DNA from 2 places in the Burkholderia sp. BCC0044 genome. Region 1 is predicted to be linked to the other one. Evidence: predicted binding sites of a transcription regulator. Region 1 holds the regulator's gene; the other holds the start of a gene.
The links. Region 1 encodes FliA, which starts transcription of late flagellar genes. Its sites were predicted from a motif close to CTAAAGTTTNNNNNNNNNNNGCCGNTA; they were not measured.

Region 1 (9,496 bases):
CGACCGGCACGCTGACGTTCGGCCTGCCAAGCCTGAGCGGGAAAACGGTGCTGACGTCGACCACGACCGGCGACGTCAGCGCGACGTTCCAGGGGCGCAGCGTGACCGCGTTCTTCGATACGGGCTCGAACGCGTATTTCTTCAACGATTCGGCGCAGACGGTCTGTTCGCGGAACACGCAGTTCTATTGCCCGGCATCCACGACCACCTATTCGGCCACGCTGAGCGGCCAGAACGGCGCGTCGGGCACCGTGTCGATGCCGGTCGCGAACGCGGATTCGCTGTTCTCGAACTCGTCGACGTTCGCGTTCAACGACATTGCCGGCCCGTTCGGCTCGTCCAACTGGCTCGACATCGGCATGCCGCACTTCTACGGCAAGACGATCTACTTCGGGATGGACAAGACCGCGAGCGGCGGCGCGCAGCCGTTCGTCGCGTTCTGACGCGGCACGGCGGACGCGGGAACGAGGGGGCGAGCGATCGCCCCCTTTTTTTCGACCCGGCGGGCGCGCGGCTACGGATCGGCGCACCGCCAGGCGCCGGCATAGCGTCTACGATGTAAGACCGGCAGCGGTGCCGGCACGACATGAGAGGAGACAGCGCATGAACTCGCATATCCAGCGCATCACGCCGTTCCTGTGGTTCGACCGCGACGCCGAGGCGGCGGCCGGCTTCTACGTCTCGGTGTTCGACAACGCGCGCATCGTGCACGTCGCGCGCTACGGCAAGGCCGGCGCGCAGGCGTCCGGCAACGCCGAGGGCGCGGTGATGACCGTGGCGTTCGAGCTCGACGGGCAGGCGTTCGTCGCGCTGAACGGCGGCCCCATGTTCCAGATGACGCCGGCCGTGTCGTTCGTCGTCAACTGCCGCGACCAGGCCGAGATCGACCATTACTGGGCGCGCCTGTCCGAAGGCGGCGACGCGCGTGCGCAGCAATGCGGGTGGCTGCGCGACCGCTTCGGCGTGTCGTGGCAGGTCGTGCCCGTGCAGATGGCCGAACTGATGACGGGCGACCCGGCCCGCGCCGAGCGCGTGATGGCGCAGGTGATGACGATGAAGAAGCTCGATCTCGGCGCGCTGCAGCGGGCGGCGGCCGGCGAATCCGCTTAGGTCGCTCAGGCCGCTCAGGTCATTCAGGCCGGCGGTGGCCGTCCGGCCGTCCCGACGCCGACCCACGACGCCGACGCCCGACCCACGACGCCGTTGCGTCGGGGCCGATTTCCCACGCCGTTCCCGCCCGTCGTTTCACCGTTCCCCTCGCATTCCGCCGCGGCTGTCCCGCTTGCAGCCGTCGCTTCGCCCGTGCGCCGAGCGGCCCGTTTCCCGCCGCGCCGCACGTCGCTCCGCCCCCATTCCGCGCCGTTCCAGCCGCGTTCGCGGCGGCTCGCCCGATTCCCCGAAATACCCCCCTTTCCCGGCTTTGCTCGACCGATCGGCGTTTGACGCCTCCATGAATAATCGGTGTCACTGGAAAGCGGCATTCCGCCGTACCCGACCGGAGGCCCCGTGGCAGACGAGAGCGATCTCGACAAGACCGAAGCCGCCACTCCCAGGCGCCGCGAAAAGGCGCGCGAGGAGGGGCAGGTCGCGCGTTCGCGCGAACTGGCTTCGTTCGCACTGCTCGCGGCGGGGTTCTACGGCGCATGGCTGCTCGCGGGCCCGTCGGGCGGGCATCTGCAGGCGATGCTGCGCGGCGCGTTCACGTTCGATCGCGCGACCGCGTTCGACACCCACCGGATGCTGTCGGCGGCCGGCAGCGCGAGCCTCGAAGGCTTCGCCGCGCTGCTGCCGCTGCTCGCGCTCACCGGCGTCGCCGCGCTGCTCGCGCCGATGGCGCTCGGCGGCTGGCTGATTTCGCAAAAGACGTTCGAGCTGAAGTTCGACCGCCTGAACCCGATCTCGGGCCTCGGCCGGATCTTCTCGATCCAGGGGCCGATCCAGCTCGGGATGTCGATCGCGAAGACGCTGGTGGTCGGCGGGATCGGCGGCATCGCGATCTGGCGCAGCAAGGACGAACTGCTCGGCCTCGCCACGCAGCCGCTCGGCGCCGCGCTGCCCGATGCGCTGCATCTGGTCGCCGTGTGCTGCGGCACGACGGTCGCCGGGATGCTGGTGGTCGCCGGGCTCGATGTGCCTTACCAACTCTGGCAGTACAACAAGAAGTTGCGCATGACGAAGGAAGAAGTGAAGCGCGAGCATCGCGAGAACGAAGGCGATCCGCACGTGAAGGGGCGGATCCGCCAGCAGCAGCGCGCGATCGCCCGCCGCCGGATGATGGCGGCCGTGCCGAAGGCCGACGTGGTCGTCACGAACCCGACGCACTTCGCGGTCGCGCTGCAATACACGGATGGCGAGATGCGCGCGCCGAAGGTCGTCGCGAAGGGCGTGAACCTCGTCGCCGCGCGCATCCGCGAGCTCGCGGCCGAACACAACGTGCCGCTGCTCGAAGCGCCGCCGCTCGCGCGTGCGCTGTATCACAACGTCGAAATCGAGCGCGAGATTCCCGGTTCGCTGTACTCGGCGGTCGCCGAAGTGCTCGCGTGGGTCTACCAGCTCAAGCGCTTCCGTTCGGAAGGCGGCGCGTTCCCGGCGATGCCGGTCGATCTCGACGTGCCGGCCGACCTCGACAAGGGCACGTCGGTCGCCGCCGACGACGAACGTGAAGAAGCCGAGGACACCCTCGGCAAGCAAGGGACCGCAGCATGAGCACCCCGACCACCGGCCTGTTCGCGAAGCGCCCGAACCCGTTCGCGGGCGCCAACCTGCGCGCGCTCGCGGGCCCGATCCTCATCTGCATGATCCTGGGGATGATGATCCTGCCGCTGCCGCCGATGCTGCTGGATCTGCTGTTCACGTTCAACATCGCGCTGTCCGTGATGGTGCTGCTCGTCAGCATGTACACGATGAAGCCGCTCGACTTCGCGGCGTTCCCGAGCGTGCTGCTGTTCTCGACGCTCCTGCGCCTGTCGCTGAACGTCGCGTCGACGCGCGTCGTGCTGCTCGAAGGCCACACCGGGCCCGACGCGGCCGGCCAGGTGATCGAGGCGTTCGGCCACTTCCTCGTCGGCGGCAACTTCGCGGTCGGCATCGTCGTGTTCGTGATCCTGATGATCATCAACTTCATGGTGATCACGAAGGGCGCGGGGCGGATCGCCGAAGTGTCCGCGCGCTTCACGCTCGACGCGATGCCCGGCAAGCAGATGGCGATCGACGCCGACCTGAACGCCGGCCTCATCAACGAGGAACAGGCGCGCAAGCGGCGCCTCGCCGTGTCGCAGGAAGCCGAGTTCTACGGGTCGATGGACGGCGCGTCGAAGTTCGTGCGCGGCGACGCGATCGCCGGCCTGATCATCATGGCGATCAACGTGATCGGCGGGCTGATCGTCGGGATGGTCCAGCACGACATGTCGTTCGCCGCGGCCGGCACCAACTACACGCTGCTGACGATCGGCGACGGCCTCGTCGCGCAGATCCCGTCGCTCGTGATCTCGACCGCGGCCGGCGTGATCGTGTCGCGCGTCGCGACCGACGAGGACATCGGCACGCAGATCACCGGCCAGCTGTTCACGAACCCGCGCGTGCTGAACATCACCGGCGCGATCATCGTGCTGATGGGGCTGATCCCCGGGATGCCGCACTTCGCGTTCCTCGCGCTCGGCGGCGGCGCGATCTGGCTGGCACGCACGCAGACCAAGCGCGCGGCGGCCCGCAAGGCGGCCGGCGACGTGACCGACATCGCGCCGCCCGCCGTGCTGCCGGCCGACAGCCACGAAGCGACCTGGGACGACGTGCAGCTGATCGACCCGCTCGGCCTCGAAGTCGGCTACCGGCTGATCCCGCTGGTCGACAAGAACAGCGACGGCGAGCTGCTCAAGCGCATCAAGAGCATCCGCAAGAAATTCGCGCAGGAAATCGGCTTCCTGCCGCCGGTGATCCATATCCGCGACAACCTCGAACTGCGGCCGAACGCGTACCGGATCGCGCTGAAGGGCGTCGAGATCGGCGTCGGCGAAGTGTTCCCCGGCCAGTGGCTCGCGATCAACCCGGGCCAGGTGACGGCCGCGCTGCCGGGCGCCGTCACGCAGGATCCGGCGTTCGGGCTGCCGGCCGTGTGGATCGACGTCGCGCTGCGCGAGCAGGCGCAGGTGTACGGCTACACGGTGGTCGACGCGAGCACGGTCGTCGCGACGCACCTGAACCACCTCGTCGTCCAGCACGCGGCCGAGCTGCTCGGCCGCCAGGAAGTGCAGGCGCTCGTCGAGCGCACCGGCAAGGACGCGCCGTCGCTCGTCGAGGACCTGGTGCCGAAGACGATCTCGCTCACCACGCTGCAGAAGGTGCTGCAGAACCTACTCGAGGAAGGCGTGCCGATCCGCGACATGCGCACGATCCTCGAGGCCGTGTCCGAGCATGCGGGCCGCGGCGACGCGTTCGAGATCACGGCCGCGGTGCGGCTCTCGCTCGGCCGCGCGATCACGCAGCAGTGGTATCCGGGCGCCGGCGAAATGCAGGTGATGGGCCTCGACGCGAACCTGGAGCGCGTGCTGTCGCAGGCGCTCGCCACCGGCGCGAACCCGGGCCTCGAACCCGGCCTCGCGCACAACCTTCTGACCGGCACGCAGCAAGCGATGCTGCGTCAACAGAATCTCGGGCTGCCGCCCGTGCTGCTCGTGCAGCACGCGCTGCGCGCGATGCTCGCGCGTTTCCTGCGCCGCAGCCTGCCGCAATTGAAAGTGCTGTCGTACGCCGAAGTGCCGGACACACGCACGATCAAAGTCGTTAACGTCATCGGGGGTTCCGCTTGAACATTCGCAAATTCACCGGCGCAACGAGCCGCGACGCACTTCGTCTCGTGCGCGAGGCGCTCGGCGCCGACGCGGTCGTGCTGTCGAACCGCACGCTCGATGACGGCAGTGTCGAAATCGTTGCACTCGCCGATTCGGATCTCGCCGCGGTGGCGCCGCCGGCCGCGCGTCCGCGCTTCGCCACGCCGCGCGTGCCGGAATCCGTGCCGGCCGCGGCCGTGCCGGGCATCGTGTCGCGTCCGGGCATCGCCCCGCGCCCGGCCGTCAATCCGTATGCGGCGGGCGAAGGCGGGCTGCCGGACGTGTTCTCGTCCGTGTTCGGCGCGAGCGCCGATGCGCACGAGGCGGATGCGCATGCCGCGCCGATCGATGCGGACGCGCCGGCTGCGGCCGTGCCGTCGATCGCTGCGTCGGCCGCCGGATCGCCTGCCCCGGCCTCCGAACCCGCACCGTGGCTCGTCGAGCACGCGAAGCGCCTGACGCAGCAGCGCGACGCGCTGATCGCCCGTGCGCAGGCGCCGGCCGAGCCGCAGGCGAGCGCGCCCGCGCCGCAAGCCGCGGCCGGCGCGACGCCGCCCGACTGGGCGCGCGACATCGTGCGCGACGCCGAGCGCCGGATGCCGGCCGCCGCAGCACCGACCACCGGAGCGCCGGCCGCCGCGAAGCGCGCCCTCGACATGGGTGTCGCGTACGGCGCCAGGGCGACCGACCGCACGCGCCTGTCCGCCGACGCGGCCGCCGTGGTGGCCGATGCGGTGAAGTCGCGCATCGAGCGGATCGTCAACGACACGGTGATGCAGGAGCTCGGCGAGCTGCGCGGGATGATGGAAGAGCAGTTCGACAGCCTGATGTGGCACGACCGCCAGCGTCGCAGCGCCGTCCACAGCGCGCTGACGAAGCACCTGTTCGCGGCCGGCTTCTCCGCGCAGCTCGTGCGGATGCTGGTCGACAACCTGCCGGCCGGCGACGGCGCGCAGACCTTCGAGCAGGCCGCCGAATGGGCGCAGTCGGTGCTCGCGTCGAACCTGCCGGTGCTCGACAGCGAGGACGCGCTGATGGAGCGCGGCGGCGTGTTCGCGCTGATGGGGCCGACCGGCGTCGGCAAGACGACCACCACCGCGAAGCTGGCCGCGCGCTGCGTGATGCGCTTCGGCGCGAGCAAGGTCGCGCTGCTGACCACCGACAGCTACCGGATCGGCGGCCACGAGCAACTGCGCATCTTCGGCAAGATCCTCGGCGTACCGGTTCACGCGGTGAAGGATGCGGGCGACCTCGCGCTCGCGCTGTCCGAGCTGCGCAACAAGCACATCGTGCTGATCGACACGATCGGCATGAGCCAGCGCGACCGCGCGGTGTCCGACCAGATCGCGATGCTGCACGGCGCGAATGCGCCGGTGCAGCGCCTGCTGCTGCTCAACGCGACGAGCCACGGCGACACGCTGAACGAAGTCGTGCAGGCGTACCGCAGCGCGGGCGAGCATCCGGATCTCGCGGGGCCTGACCTGGCCGGCTGCATCCTCACGAAGCTCGACGAGGCGACCCACCTCGGCGGCGTGCTCGACACGGTGATCCGCTACAAGCTGCCGGTCCACTACGTGTCGACCGGCCAGAAGGTGCCGGAGAACCTGTACGTCGCGTCGACCCGATTCCTGCTGAAGAGCGCGTTCTGTGTGCCGCGCGACGGCTCGCCCTTCGTGCCGCAAGACGAGGACATGCCGACGCTGCTTTCCGCACTGACCGCACGTTCCACCGCCGAGCTGCACGAGGTGCGATTTGGATAAACGGATCATCGACCAGGCCGAAGGGCTGCGGCGCCTGCTGGCCGGGCGCGCGTCGCGCATCGTCGCGGTGACGGGCGGGCCGGCGGGCGTCGGCTGCACGTCCACCGTGGTGAACCTGGCGGCGGCGCTCGCGTCGCTCGGCAAGGACGTGCTCGTCGTCGACGAGCGCGCCGACGTGCATTCGGCGAGCGCGACGCTCGCCGGCGCGTGGCTGCGCGACGGCGAACGCACGCGGGTGGCGGCGGGCTTCGGCCTGTGCGGCGCCGCGCGGCTCGCGCGCGTCGGCTACAGCGACGCGCAACTGAGCGACTTCATCGACGGCCCGGCCGACATCGTCCTCGTCGACGCGCAGCTCGGCGCCGACGGCTCGTTCTCGGCGCTCGCGCGCGAAGCGCACGACGTGCTGGTCGTCACGCGGGTCGCCGCGCAGGCGATCACCGAGGCGTATGCGTGCATGAAGCGGCTGCATTTCGCGCACGCGTTCGCGCAGTTCCGCGTGCTGACCAATCAGGTCGGCAGCCACGCGGACGCGAAGACGGCGTTCGACAACCTCGCGGGCGTCGCGAGCCGCTACCTGACCGTGTCGATCGCCGACGCGGGCTGCGTGAACGCCGATCCGCTCGTCGAGCATGCCCGCGAACTGATGCATGCGGTGGTCGACGCGTTCCCGTCGTCGGCCGCCGCGCGCGACTACCGGCAGATTGCCGCCGACCTGTTGTACTGGCCGATGCGCCCGCGTTCGGGTGCGGGCCGCGCGGTCCACGCCGGCGGCAAGCCGTCGTATGAGGCGGGCGCGGCACACGCCGCGTGAGCGCCACCCGAAGGAGAGAGCCACGATGTACAACGCTCAAGGAAAGATGTCCCAGGCCGACGTGCTCGCGCAATACGCGCCGCTCGTGCGCCGCCTCGGGCTGCAGCTCGTCGCGAAGATGCCGGCGAGCGTCGATCTCGACGACCTGATCCAGGCCGGCATGATCGGCCTGATGGACGCGGCCGGCCGCTACAAGGAAGACCAGGGCGCGCAGTTCGAGACCTACGCGACGCAGCGCATTCGCGGCGCGATGCTCGACGAGCTGCGCAGCAACGACTGGCTGCCGCGCAGCCTGCGCAAGACGTCGCGCGAGGTCGAGCACGCGGTGCACCAGGTCGAGCAGCACCTCGGCCGCTCGGCGAGCGAGACCGAGATCGCGCAGCACCTGAACATGCCGCTCGACGAATACCAGGGGATGCTGCAGGACCTGCACGGCAGCCAGCTGATCTACTACGAGGATTTCGACCGCGCGGCCGACGACGAACCGTTCCTCGACCGCTATCGCGTCGATCACGCCGATCCGTTGTCGGCGCTGCTCGACGAGCACCTGCGCGAGGCGCTCGTCGAGGCGATCGAGCGGCTGCCGGAGCGCGAGAAGCTCTTGATGTCGCTGTACTACGAACGGGGTCTGAATCTGCGCGAGATCGGCGCGGTGCTCGAGGTGAGCGAATCGCGCGTGTGCCAGCTGCACAGCCAGGCCGTCGCGCGCCTGCGCGCGCGGCTGCGCGAACAGGCGTGGGTCGGCGCGGAGTCCTGACCCCGAAGTCCCGACCCTTCGGCCACGGCTGCGCGCGCCGGCGCCGCACGCCCGTGCCGCTGGTGCGCTGTCCTTGCGCGCCGTGCTTGCGCATTTCACGCGCCGATTTGCTACAATCCCCTCCGTTTTCCGAGGAGCGTTGCGACGGACCATCTGCGTCCGCCAGGCTCGGAAGGCTTCACCAAGCAGCCGTGCGGCGAGACAGACGTTTCGCGTTTCGCGCCGGCCCCGCTTCCTGAACGGCGCTCACGTCACCAATCTAGAAACTTTTTAGAAAGGAGGGCGTGATGAACGCCATTATCGATTCCAAGGCTTCCCACGATTACGTCGTCGCCGACATGGCGCTGGCCGGCTGGGGCCGCAAGGAACTCAACATCGCCGAGACCGAAATGCCGGGCCTCGTGCAGATCCGCGACGAATACAAGGCGCAGCAGCCGCTGAAGGGCGCGCGCATTGCCGGTTCGCTGCACATGACGATCCAGACGGGCGTGCTGATCGAGACGCTGAAGGCGCTTGGCGCCGATGTTCGCTGGGCGTCGTGCAACATCTTCTCGACCCAGGATCACGCAGCGGCCGCGATCGTCGAAGCCGGCACGCCGGTGTTCGCGTTCAAGGGCGAATCGCTCGACGAATACTGGGAGTTCTCGCACCGCATCTTCGAATGGCCGAACGGCGAATTCGCGAACATGATCCTGGACGACGGCGGCGACGCAACGCTGCTGCTGATCCTCGGCTCGAAGGCCGAGAAGGACCGTTCGGTGATCGCGAAGCCGACCAACGAGGAAGAAGTCGCGCTGTACAAGTCGATCGCCGCGCACCTCGACGTCGACGCGAACTGGTACTCGAAGCGCCTCGCGCACATCAAGGGCGTGACCGAAGAAACCACGACCGGCGTGCACCGCCTGTACCAGATGGAAAAGGACGGCCGCCTGCCGTTCCCGGCGTTCAACGTGAACGATTCGGTCACGAAGTCGAAGTTCGACAACCTGTACGGCTGCCGCGAGTCGCTCGTCGACGGCATCAAGCGCGCGACCGACGTGATGATCGCGGGCAAGGTCGCGGTCGTCGCGGGCTACGGCGACGTGGGCAAGGGTTGCGCGCAGTCGCTGCGCGGCCTGGGCGCGACCGTGTGGGTCACCGAAATCGATCCGATCTGCGCGCTGCAGGCGGCGATGGAAGGCTACCGCGTCGTGACGATGGAATACGCGGCGGACAAGGCCGACATCTTCGTGACGGCGACCGGCAACTACCACGTGATCAACCACGATCACATGAAGGCGATGCGTCACAACGCGATCGTCTGCAACATCGGCCACTTCGACTCGGAAATCGACGTCGCGTC
Region 2 (9,496 bases), on a different contig from region 1:
ACAGGTCGAAGCCGTCCGGCCCGTCGTCGACCGCGCGGATCGACAGCCCGCCCACCTTGAGCCCCGAACCTTCGAGCCGCTGCCGTAGCGCGGCTTCGTGGCGCGCGAGACGATCGGCGCCCGTCTGGTTCGCGCGCAGCCTCGCGACGAGCTGCGCGCCGTTCAGCACCAGCTCGGCGTCGACCGTGCCGAGCGACGGCAGCGTCAGCGTGAGGCGCGTGCGCCACGCGATGCCGTCGCCCGCGTCGTCGTCACTGCCGCCGCGCGGTGCGCGGTGGCCCGGCTCGTCGGGTTCGATCGTCCAGTCGAGCCGCGCGCCGGGCCACGCCTCGCCGGTCCAGCGAAACTGGTCGGTCGCGAGCGCATCGAGCTGCTGCCGAACGATCGGCACGGCGGCCGGGTGCACGGTCGCGAGCGGCTGCTGCGCCTGCGGATCGGACGATGCGGCGGCCAGCTCGGCACGCGCGGGCGTCCAGCGCGTATCGGCGTGCGCGGCCAGCGGATCGGCGGTATCGGGCGGCAACGATGCGCCCTGCCGGGCGGCCGCTGCTGCGGCCTGCGTAGGGTCGCGCGCAGGCGCGCCGCCCTGGGCCGGCGGCGGCGCGCTCGCGCGCGCGGCAGCCGGCAGCGGCGGGCGCTGGGCAAGCAGTTCGTCGAGCAAGTCGGTGGAATCGTGCGGGACGGCATCCGGGTCGGCCGGCGCGAGCGCGGTCGCCAGGCGCGCCTGCGGCTCGCGCAGCAGCGCCGCGAGCGGACGCTGGCCGGCCAGCCACTGCGCGAGATGGGATTCGTAGAAAAGGCCGCTCTCGCTCACGGCCTGCGCCAGCGCCGCACGCAGCGCCGCGACGGGCGGTGCGACCGAGGGCGCCGCCGCGGCCCGCGTCGCGGCGGCGGACGACGCTTCCGCGGAAGCCGGCGTGGCAGACTCGGCGGGACCGGACGCAGCCGGCGCGCGCGCCGGCACGGGCGTATCGGCGAGCAGCACGGCGGGGTCGGCCAGCAGCGGCAGCCGCCCGACGATCGCCGGCGTCGCATCGCCGCCCGAGCGCGAGATCGCGTCGAGCACGCGCCCGACATCGGACAGCGCGGTCTGCGTGGAAGCGGGCGGCGCGGCAGGCGGGCTGCCGGCCGGCGGCGCGGACGACGCGCCGGCGCCCGGCGTGCCGACCTGCGAGGTCGCGCCGCCGCCGACGGGCGCCGATACGGTGCCGGTCAGCAGGCTGTCGAGGCGGCTCGCCAGCAGCGCGGCCGCAACGGAGTCGATACCGGTCATGATCGGAGCCTGCTCACGTTAGGGTCTGTTGCATATGGAACGCACATGCGTTGCCACGAGAACGGCCGCTCGCGAGGCGCGCAACGCGGCGAGCGGCCGTTCTCGTGGCAACCCCATGAAAACTCATTCCGCGGGAATGCCCGAAATCGCCCGCGGGAACAGCGCGCGCCGCATGCGGCGCCGGGCCGGGCGCGTCGCGCCCGTGTCCCGGCACACGGCCCTACCCGCGCGCGCGGTACAGATCGGTCAATACCTGGGTCGAGCGCCGCGCCTCGAACAGCGCGGACAGCCGCGCGATGTCCGGGCTCGCGAGATCGCGGATCGCGGCGTCGTCGGCCAGGATGCGGCGGATCAGGTCGAGCTTGCGGCCGAGATCCGATTCGTCGAGCACGACGCCCGGATCGGCCTCCTTCAACCCGTCGACGAGCTGCATGAATTCGGCCTGCAACCCCGGCAACGCGTTCCAGTCGGCGCCGCGCGCGGCGCACAGCATCCGGCCCGACACGGCGGCGAGCGCCTCGTAGCGCGCGAAGTATTCGGCCTTGTGATTCATCGTGATGCTTCCGCTACCTGTTGCGCGGCCATCCGCGCGACTTCCGGGGCGATGCCCGTCCATGCTTCCTCGAGCGTCGCGAGCAAGCCGTCGACCTCGACCAGCATCGCGTCGCTCGCCTGCGCGTTCGCTTCCAGCAGACGCCGGCCGATATACGCATACAGCGCATGGAGGCGCTCGGCGATCTCGCCGCCCGCGTCGCGATTCAGCGACGCCTGCAGGCCGCTCTCGACGATCCGGATCGCCTTGCCGATCGCTTCGCCGCGCCCGGACACGTTGTCCTGCTGCAAATGCATGCGCGCGAGCGCGATCGCCTGCCGCGCGCCCTGGTACAGCATCGCGATCAGCCGGTGCGGGGACGCGCCCATCACCCCGGTCTCGACGCCGACACGCGCGTATGCACTGGCTCCAGCGTGTCCTGGGGAAAACATGCGCTTCTCCTTGTTATTTGTCTTGGCTAGACGGGCGCCGCCGCCGTGCGTGGCACGGCGCGGCCTTCACCGAAGTTATCGGAAGGGATTTGGAAAGCTTTAGGTGCGCGGGGGCTGCCGCCGGGCAAGCGGCGCCGGCTCGCCGGCGCTATTCGGCAGGCCCGGAGTCGCCATCGGATGGCCGTCCCCGGATGCCCGTCGCCGGATGCCCGTCGCCTCACACCGACATCTGCATGATGTCGTTGTAAGCGCTCACCAACTTGTTGCGGACCTGGAGCCCGAACTGGAAGCCGATATTGGCTTTCTGCATGTCGACCATCACGTCGTTCAGCGAGATGTTCGGCGCGCCGACCTCGAACGCCTTCGCCTCGCCGAGCGCGTGCTGCTGGTCGCCGCTGATCTTGTCGAGCGACGCCTTCATCGCGCTCGCGAACGTGCCGGCCGTCGCCGCGCCCGAGCCGGCCAGCGCCGCCGTCGGGCTCGCGACGCCGCCGGACGCCTGCGCGGCCATCGACTGCATCTGTTGCAACACCGAACCGATTCCGCTGACGTTCGCAGTCATGCTGTCCCCAGACATAGAGAAGAGACCCGGACGCACCGGGCGACCCGCCGGCGCCGCACCACGCGCACCATGCCGGATCGCGAGAAAGGATAGCAGCGCGGCGCGCGTCAAAGCCGCGAAAGTACGGGGGAAACCCCGCTCTTTTCGGTCGATCGGAGTGCGCCGCGGGTCACGATAATCGCATCGTGTCATTGTCCGCCCGCTCGTCCGAGCGAGCTCAGTCGTCCCGCTCCGGAGAAACTCGACGCATGGATTCGCAGGCCAACTCGCTGATCAACCCAGACGCCCGCGCGGGCCTCAGCCCGGCGCCCGGCGCCGCCGCGGCCGCCGCGTTGCCGGGCGCGGGCGGCGCAGGCGCGGACTTCGGGCTGGGCGGCTTCGCCGAACGCATTCCCGGCATCTCGCGGATGAAGGGCAACCCGAAGCTGCCGTTCGTGATCGCCGTCGCGTTCGCGATCGCCGCGATCACCGCGCTCGTGCTGTGGAGCCGGGCGCCCGACTACCGCGTGCTGTACAGCAACCTGTCGGACCGCGACGGCGGCGCGATCATCGCCGCGCTCCAGCAGGCAAACGTTCCCTACAAGTTCGCCGATGCCGGCGGCGCGATCCTCGTGCCGTCGGGCCAGGTGCACGAAACGCGCTTGAAGCTCGCCGCGATGGGGCTGCCGAAGGGCGGCTCGGTCGGCTTCGAGCTGATGGACAACCAGAAATTCGGCATCAGCCAGTTCGCCGAGCAGATCAACTACCAGCGCGCGCTCGAAGGCGAGCTGCAGCGCACCATCGAATCGATCAATGCCGTGCGCGGCGCGCGCGTGCATCTCGCGATCCCGAAGCCGTCGGTGTTCGTGCGCGACAAGGAAGCGCCGAGCGCGTCGGTGTTCGTCGACCTCTACCCGGGCCGCGTGCTCGACGAGGGCCAGGTGCAGGCGATCACGCGGATGGTGTCGTCCGGCGTGCCCGACATGCCGGCCAAGAACGTGACGATCGTCGACCAGGACGGCAACCTGCTGACCCAGACCGCGTCCGCGTCCGGCCTCGACGCGAGCCAGCTCAAGTACGTGCAGCAGGTCGAGCACAACACGCAGAAGCGCATCGACGCGATCCTCGCGCCGATCTTCGGCGCCGGCAACGCGCGCTCGCAGGTCAGCGCCGATCTCGATTTCTCGAAGATCGAGCAGACGTCGGAAAGCTACGGCCCGAACGGCAATCCGCAGCAATCCGCGATCCGCAGCCAGCAGACCAGCAGCGCGACCGAACTCGCGCAGGGCGGCGCATCGGGCGTGCCGGGCGCGCTGTCGAACACGCCGCCGCAGCCGGCGTCCGCGCCGATCGTCGCCGGCAACGGCCAGAACGGGCCGCAGACCACGCCGGTCAGCGACCGCAAGGACCAGACGACCAACTACGAGCTCGACAAGACGATCCGCCACACCGAGCAGCCGATGGGCAGCGTGAAGCGGCTGTCGGTCGCGGTCGTCGTCAACTACCAGCCGGTCGCCGACGCGAAGGGCCACGTGACGATGCAGCCGCTGCCGCCCGCGAAGCTCGCGCAGGTCGAACAGCTCGTGAAGGACGCGATGGGCTACGACGAGAAGCGCGGCGACTCGGTAAACGTCGTGAACAGCGCGTTCTCGACCGCGAGCGACCCGTACGCCGACCTGCCGTGGTGGCGCCAGCCCGACATGATCGCGATGGCGAAGGAAGCCGCGAAGTGGCTCGGCATCGCGGCGGCCGCGGCGGCGCTCTACTTCATGTTCGTGCGCCCGGCGATGCGCCGCGCGTTCCCGCCGCCCGAGCCGGTCGCGCCGGCGCTCGCGGCGCCGGACGACGTGGTCGCGCTCGACGGGCTGCCCGCGCCGGACAAGGCGGCCGAGGAACCCGACCCGCTGCTGCTCGGCTTCGAAAACGAGAAGAACCGCTACGAACGCAACCTCGACTACGCGCGCACGATCGCCCGCCAGGATCCGAAGATCGTCGCCACCGTCGTGAAGAACTGGGTGTCCGATGAACGCTGAAGGCTTGACCAAGAGCGCGCTGCTGCTGATGTCGATCGGCGAGGAAGAGGCCGCGCAGGTATTCAAGTTCCTCGCGCCGCGCGAGGTCCAGAAGATCGGCGTGGCGATGGCCGCGCTGAAGAACGTCACGCGCGAGCAGGTCGAGGAGGTGCTGCAGGACTTCGTGAAGGAAGCCGAGCAGCACACCGCGCTGTCGCTCGATTCGAACGAGTACATCCGCTCGGTGCTGACGAAGGCGCTCGGCGAGGACAAGGCCGGCGTGCTGATCGACCGCATCCTGCAGGGCAGCGACACGAGCGGCATCGAGGGCCTGAAATGGATGGATTCGGGCGCGGTGGCCGAACTGATCAAGAACGAGCATCCGCAGATCATCGCGACGATCCTCGTGCACCTCGACCGCGACCAGGCGTCCGAAATCGCGTCCTGCTTCACCGAACGGCTGCGTAACGACGTGCTGCTGCGGATCGCGACGCTCGACGGCATCCAGCCGGCCGCGCTGCGCGAACTCGACGACGTGCTGACGGGCCTGCTGTCCGGCAGCGACAACCTGAAGCGCAGCCCGATGGGCGGCATCCGCACCGCGGCCGAGATCCTGAACTTCATGACGAGCGTGCACGAGGAAGGCGTGCTCGAAAGCGTGCGCCAGTACGACGCCGATCTCGCGCAGAAGATCATCGACCAGATGTTCGTGTTCGAGAACCTGCTCGACCTCGAGGACCGCGCGATCCAGATGGTGCTCAAGGAAGTCGAGTCGGAAACGCTGATCGTCGCGCTGAAGGGCGCGCCGCCCGCGCTGCGCCAGAAGTTCCTCGCGAACATGTCGCAGCGCGCGGCCGAACTGCTCGCCGAGGATCTCGACGCGCGCGGCCCGGTGCGCGTGTCCGAAGTCGAGACGCAGCAGCGCCGCATCCTGCAGATCGTGCGCAACCTCGCCGAGAGCGGCCAGATCGCGATCGGCGGCAAGGCGGAAGACGCGTATGTCTGATTCGGCGAGCGATCGCGTGGGCACCCTCACCGCGTACCAGCGGTGGGAGATGGCGTCGTTCGACCCGCCGCCGCCCCCGCCGCCGCCCGACGACGCGGCGGCCGCTGCCGCCGCGCTCGCCGAGGAGTTGCAGCGCGTGCGCGACGCCGCGCACGCCGAAGGCCATGCGGCCGGCCACGTCGAAGGCCAGGCGCTCGGTTACCAGGCCGGTTTCGAGCAGGGCCGCCAACAGGGCTTCGAGGCCGGCCAGGCCGACGCCCGCGAACAGGCCGCGCAGCTCGCGGCGCTCGCCGCGTCGTTTCGCGAAGCCGTCTCGGCCATCGAACACGATCTCGCGTCCGACCTCGCGCAGCTCGCGCTCGACATCGCGCAGCAGGTCGTGCGCCAGCACGTGAAGCACGACCCGGCCGCGCTGGTCGCCGCCGTGCGCGACGTGCTCGCGGCCGAACCCGCGCTGTCCGGCGCGCCGCATCTCGCGGTGCATCCGGCCGACCTCCCCGTCGTCGAAGCGTATCTGCAGGATGACCTCGACACGCTCGGCTGGAACGTGCGCACCGACGCGTCGATCGAGCGCGGCGGCTGCCGCGCGCACGCCGCGACCGGCGAGGTCGACGCGACGCTGCCCACGCGCTGGCAGCGCGTCGCCGCCGCGATCGGCAAGGTGAGCACGTGGTGACGCGCTCGCCCGACGCACTCGCGCACGACGGCATGACGCCGCTCGAACGCGAGCTCGCGCTCGCGTCGTTCGGGCCCGAAGGCGCGCACGGCGGCGCGCCGCATCCGGCCAGCGCGCCCGCCGCCGCCCCGCGCGCGCCGCACAATCCGCACCTTGACCACTGGCGCACGCACCTGAACGGGCTCGCCGCGCGCAGCCACCGCGCACTGCCGCTGCGGCCGTGCGGGCGCCTCACGCGCGCGGCCGGCCTCGTGCTCGAGGCGATCGGGCTGCGCCTGTCGGTCGGCGCCGAATGCACGATCGAACTGCCGCCCGGCAGCACGCTGCCGCACGCGGAAGCCGAAGTCGTCGGCTTCGCCGGCGACCGCCTGTTCCTGATGCCGACCACCGATGTCGCGGGCGTGCTGCCCGGCGCACGCGTGTGGCCGCGCGAAAGCGCGCCCGTCACCGATCCGCTCGCCGGCGCGAAGCGGCTGCCGGTCGGCTGGGAGATGCTCGGGCGCGTCGTCGACGCGTCGGGCCGCCCGCTCGACGGCCTCGGCCCGCTCGCGGCGAAAGTCGATGCGCCGCTGTCGGCGCCGTCGATCAACCCGCTCGATCGCGAGCCGATCCACCACGTGCTCGACGTCGGCGTGCGCGCGATCAACGCGCTGCTCACCGTCGGCCGCGGCCAGCGGATGGGCCTGTTCGCCGGCTCCGGCGTCGGCAAGTCGGTGCTGCTCGGCACGATGGCGCGCTACACGAGCGCGGAAGTGATCGTGATCGGGCTGATCGGCGAACGCGGCCGCGAAGTGAAGGAATTCATCGAACAGATCCTCGGCGAGGACGGGCTCGCGCGCTCGGTCGTCGTCGCGGCGCCGGCCGACGTGTCGCCGCTGTTGCGGATGCAGGGCGCCGCGTACGCGACGTCGCTCGCCGAGTATTTCCGCGACCAGGGCAAGCACGTGCTGCTGCTGATGGATTCGCTGACGCGCTATGCGATGGCGCAGCGCGAGATCGCACTGGCGATCGGCGAGCCGCCTGCGACGAAAGGCTATCCGCCGTCGGTGTTCGCGAAGCTCCCCGCGCTCGTCGAGCGCACCGGCAACGGGCCCGAAGGCGGCGGCTCGATCACCGCGTTCTACACGGTGCTGACCGAAGGCGACGACCAGCAGGACCCGATCGCCGATTCGGCGCGCGCGATCCTCGACGGCCACATCGTGCTGTCGCGCGCGCTCGCCGAGGCCGGCCACTATCCCGCGATCGACATCGAGGCGTCGATCAGCCGTGCGATGACCGCGCTGATCGACGAAACGCATCTCGACCACGTGCGGCAGTTCAAGCAGATGCTGTCGCGCTACCAGCGCAATCGCGACCTGATCGCCGTCGGCGCTTACGCACCCGGGCGCGACGCGCAGCTCGACCGCGCGATCGCGCTCTACCCGCGCATCGAGGCGTTCCTGCAGCAGGGCTTTCGCGAATGCGCGCCGTTCGCATCGAGCCTCACTGCACTCGATGCGCTGTTCGACGCTTACGGAGGCTGATCCCGATGGCCCACGGCTTTCCCCTTCAGCTGCTGCTCGACCGCGCGCAGGACGACCTCGATTCGGCCGCGAAGCAGCTCGGCACCGCGCAGCGCGACCGCACCGCGGCGGCCGAACAGCTCGACGCGCTGCTGCGCTATCGCGACGAATACCACGCGCGCTTCGCGCAATCCGCGCAGAGCGGGATGCCGGCCGGCAACTGGCGCAATTTCCAGGCGTTCATCGACACGCTCGATGCGGCGATCGCGCAGCAGCGCACCGTGCTCGCCGCGGCCGAGGTCCGCATCGACGAGGCGCGCCCGAACTGGCAGCAGAAGAAACGGACCGTCGGCTCGTATGAAATCCTGCAGGCGCGCGGCGTCGCGCAGGAAGCGCAGCGCGACGCCCGGCGCGAACAGCGCGACGCCGACGAACATGCCGCGAAGATCCTGCGCATGCGGGCCGACGCGGCCCGTTCGTCGTAACCGACCACCGCCTTCGAACGAGAGAACCGTCATGCCTCCCCTGCCCCTGCTCGGCGCGCTGCTCGACACCGCCGGCGCCGCACTCAAGGCCGCCCGCGGCTCGGGTGCGTCCGCCGCCAACGATGCGTCGGCCGCCACGAGCGCCGTACCGTTCGCGCAGACGCTGAAGCAAAGCGTCGCCACGCGCGGCGATACGGCCAACGCCGGCACGCCGGACGTGTCGACCAGACAGGCTGCCTCGAAGCCGGCCGCCGGCGCGAAACCGTCCGGCACGGACGACGACAAGGCGACCGACGACACGACCGCGAACGCCGCCACCGCCAACCCCGACGCCGCCGCCCTCGCGGCCGCCGCGGCCGTGCAGGCGCAACTGCAGGCGCGCCCGGACACCGCGACGCCGGCCGACGCGGCCGCCGCCGCCGTCACTGCGCAAAAGACGGCCGTGTCCGGCCAGCCGGACGCCACGGCGACGCTCGCGAATCATGCCCCCCAGGACGCGGCCGCCCTGCAAACCGATCCGGCTTCGAGCCGCGACGCGCTGCAAGCGGCGCTCGCGAAGCTGACGGGCGGTGCGAACGCGATTGCGATGCCGGCGACCGGCACGGCCGCCGCCGCCACGCCGACCGCGCCGACCGCGCCGGCGGCAACCGCGTCGAATGCCGCCGCGCCGCTGACGCCGAAAGTGCCGACGTTCGACCGCACGCTCGCCGACGCGAAAGGCGCGCTCGCCACGCAACAGACGCCGACCCAGATCACCGCGCAGACGCTGCAGGCCGACGCGAACGCGCAGTCCGGCGCGCAGCACGCACTCGCGGCGGCCAGCAACGCGACGGATCCGGCCGCCAGCGCGACGCTCGCGGCCGGCGCAACGGCCGCTGCCGCCGCGCAGGCGAACCTGCAACTGTCGCCGGCCGCCGGTGCGATCGCCGCCGCCAACGCGCACGTGCTCGCGCCGCACGTCGGCACGGCCGACTGGACGGATGCGCTGAGCCAGAAGGTGGTGTTCCTGTCGAATGC

Region 2: a site for FliA is predicted at 2,334-2,360, ahead of fliS (flagellar export chaperone FliS). Genes of this name have one in related genera too.

The regions. Positions count from the first base shown of each region.
Region 1 is NZ_CADFDO010000007.1:201,427-210,922, forward strand. It holds gene HWX14_RS32690 (DUF3443 family protein) at 1-443, shown strand, start outside; gene HWX14_RS32695 (VOC family protein) at 604-1,110, shown strand; gene flhB (flagellar biosynthesis protein FlhB) at 1,507-2,706, shown strand; gene flhA (flagellar biosynthesis protein FlhA) at 2,703-4,805, shown strand; gene flhF (flagellar biosynthesis protein FlhF) at 4,802-6,586, shown strand; gene HWX14_RS32715 (MinD/ParA family protein) at 6,579-7,397, shown strand; gene HWX14_RS32720 (RNA polymerase sigma factor FliA) at 7,423-8,154, shown strand; S-adenosyl-L-homocysteine riboswitch at 8,280-8,409, shown strand; gene ahcY (adenosylhomocysteinase) at 8,442-9,496, shown strand, end outside.
Region 2 is NZ_CADFDO010000005.1:343,528-353,023, forward strand. It holds gene HWX14_RS29570 (flagellar hook-length control protein FliK) at 1-1,273, opposite strand, end outside; gene HWX14_RS29575 (flagellar protein FliT) at 1,494-1,826, opposite strand; gene fliS (flagellar export chaperone FliS) at 1,823-2,257, opposite strand; gene fliE (flagellar hook-basal body complex protein FliE) at 2,475-2,819, opposite strand; gene fliF (flagellar basal-body MS-ring/collar protein FliF) at 3,068-4,831, shown strand; gene fliG (flagellar motor switch protein FliG) at 4,821-5,816, shown strand; gene fliH (flagellar assembly protein FliH) at 5,809-6,492, shown strand; gene fliI (flagellar protein export ATPase FliI) at 6,486-8,015, shown strand; gene fliJ (flagellar export protein FliJ) at 8,021-8,479, shown strand; gene HWX14_RS29615 (flagellar hook-length control protein FliK) at 8,511-9,496, shown strand, end outside.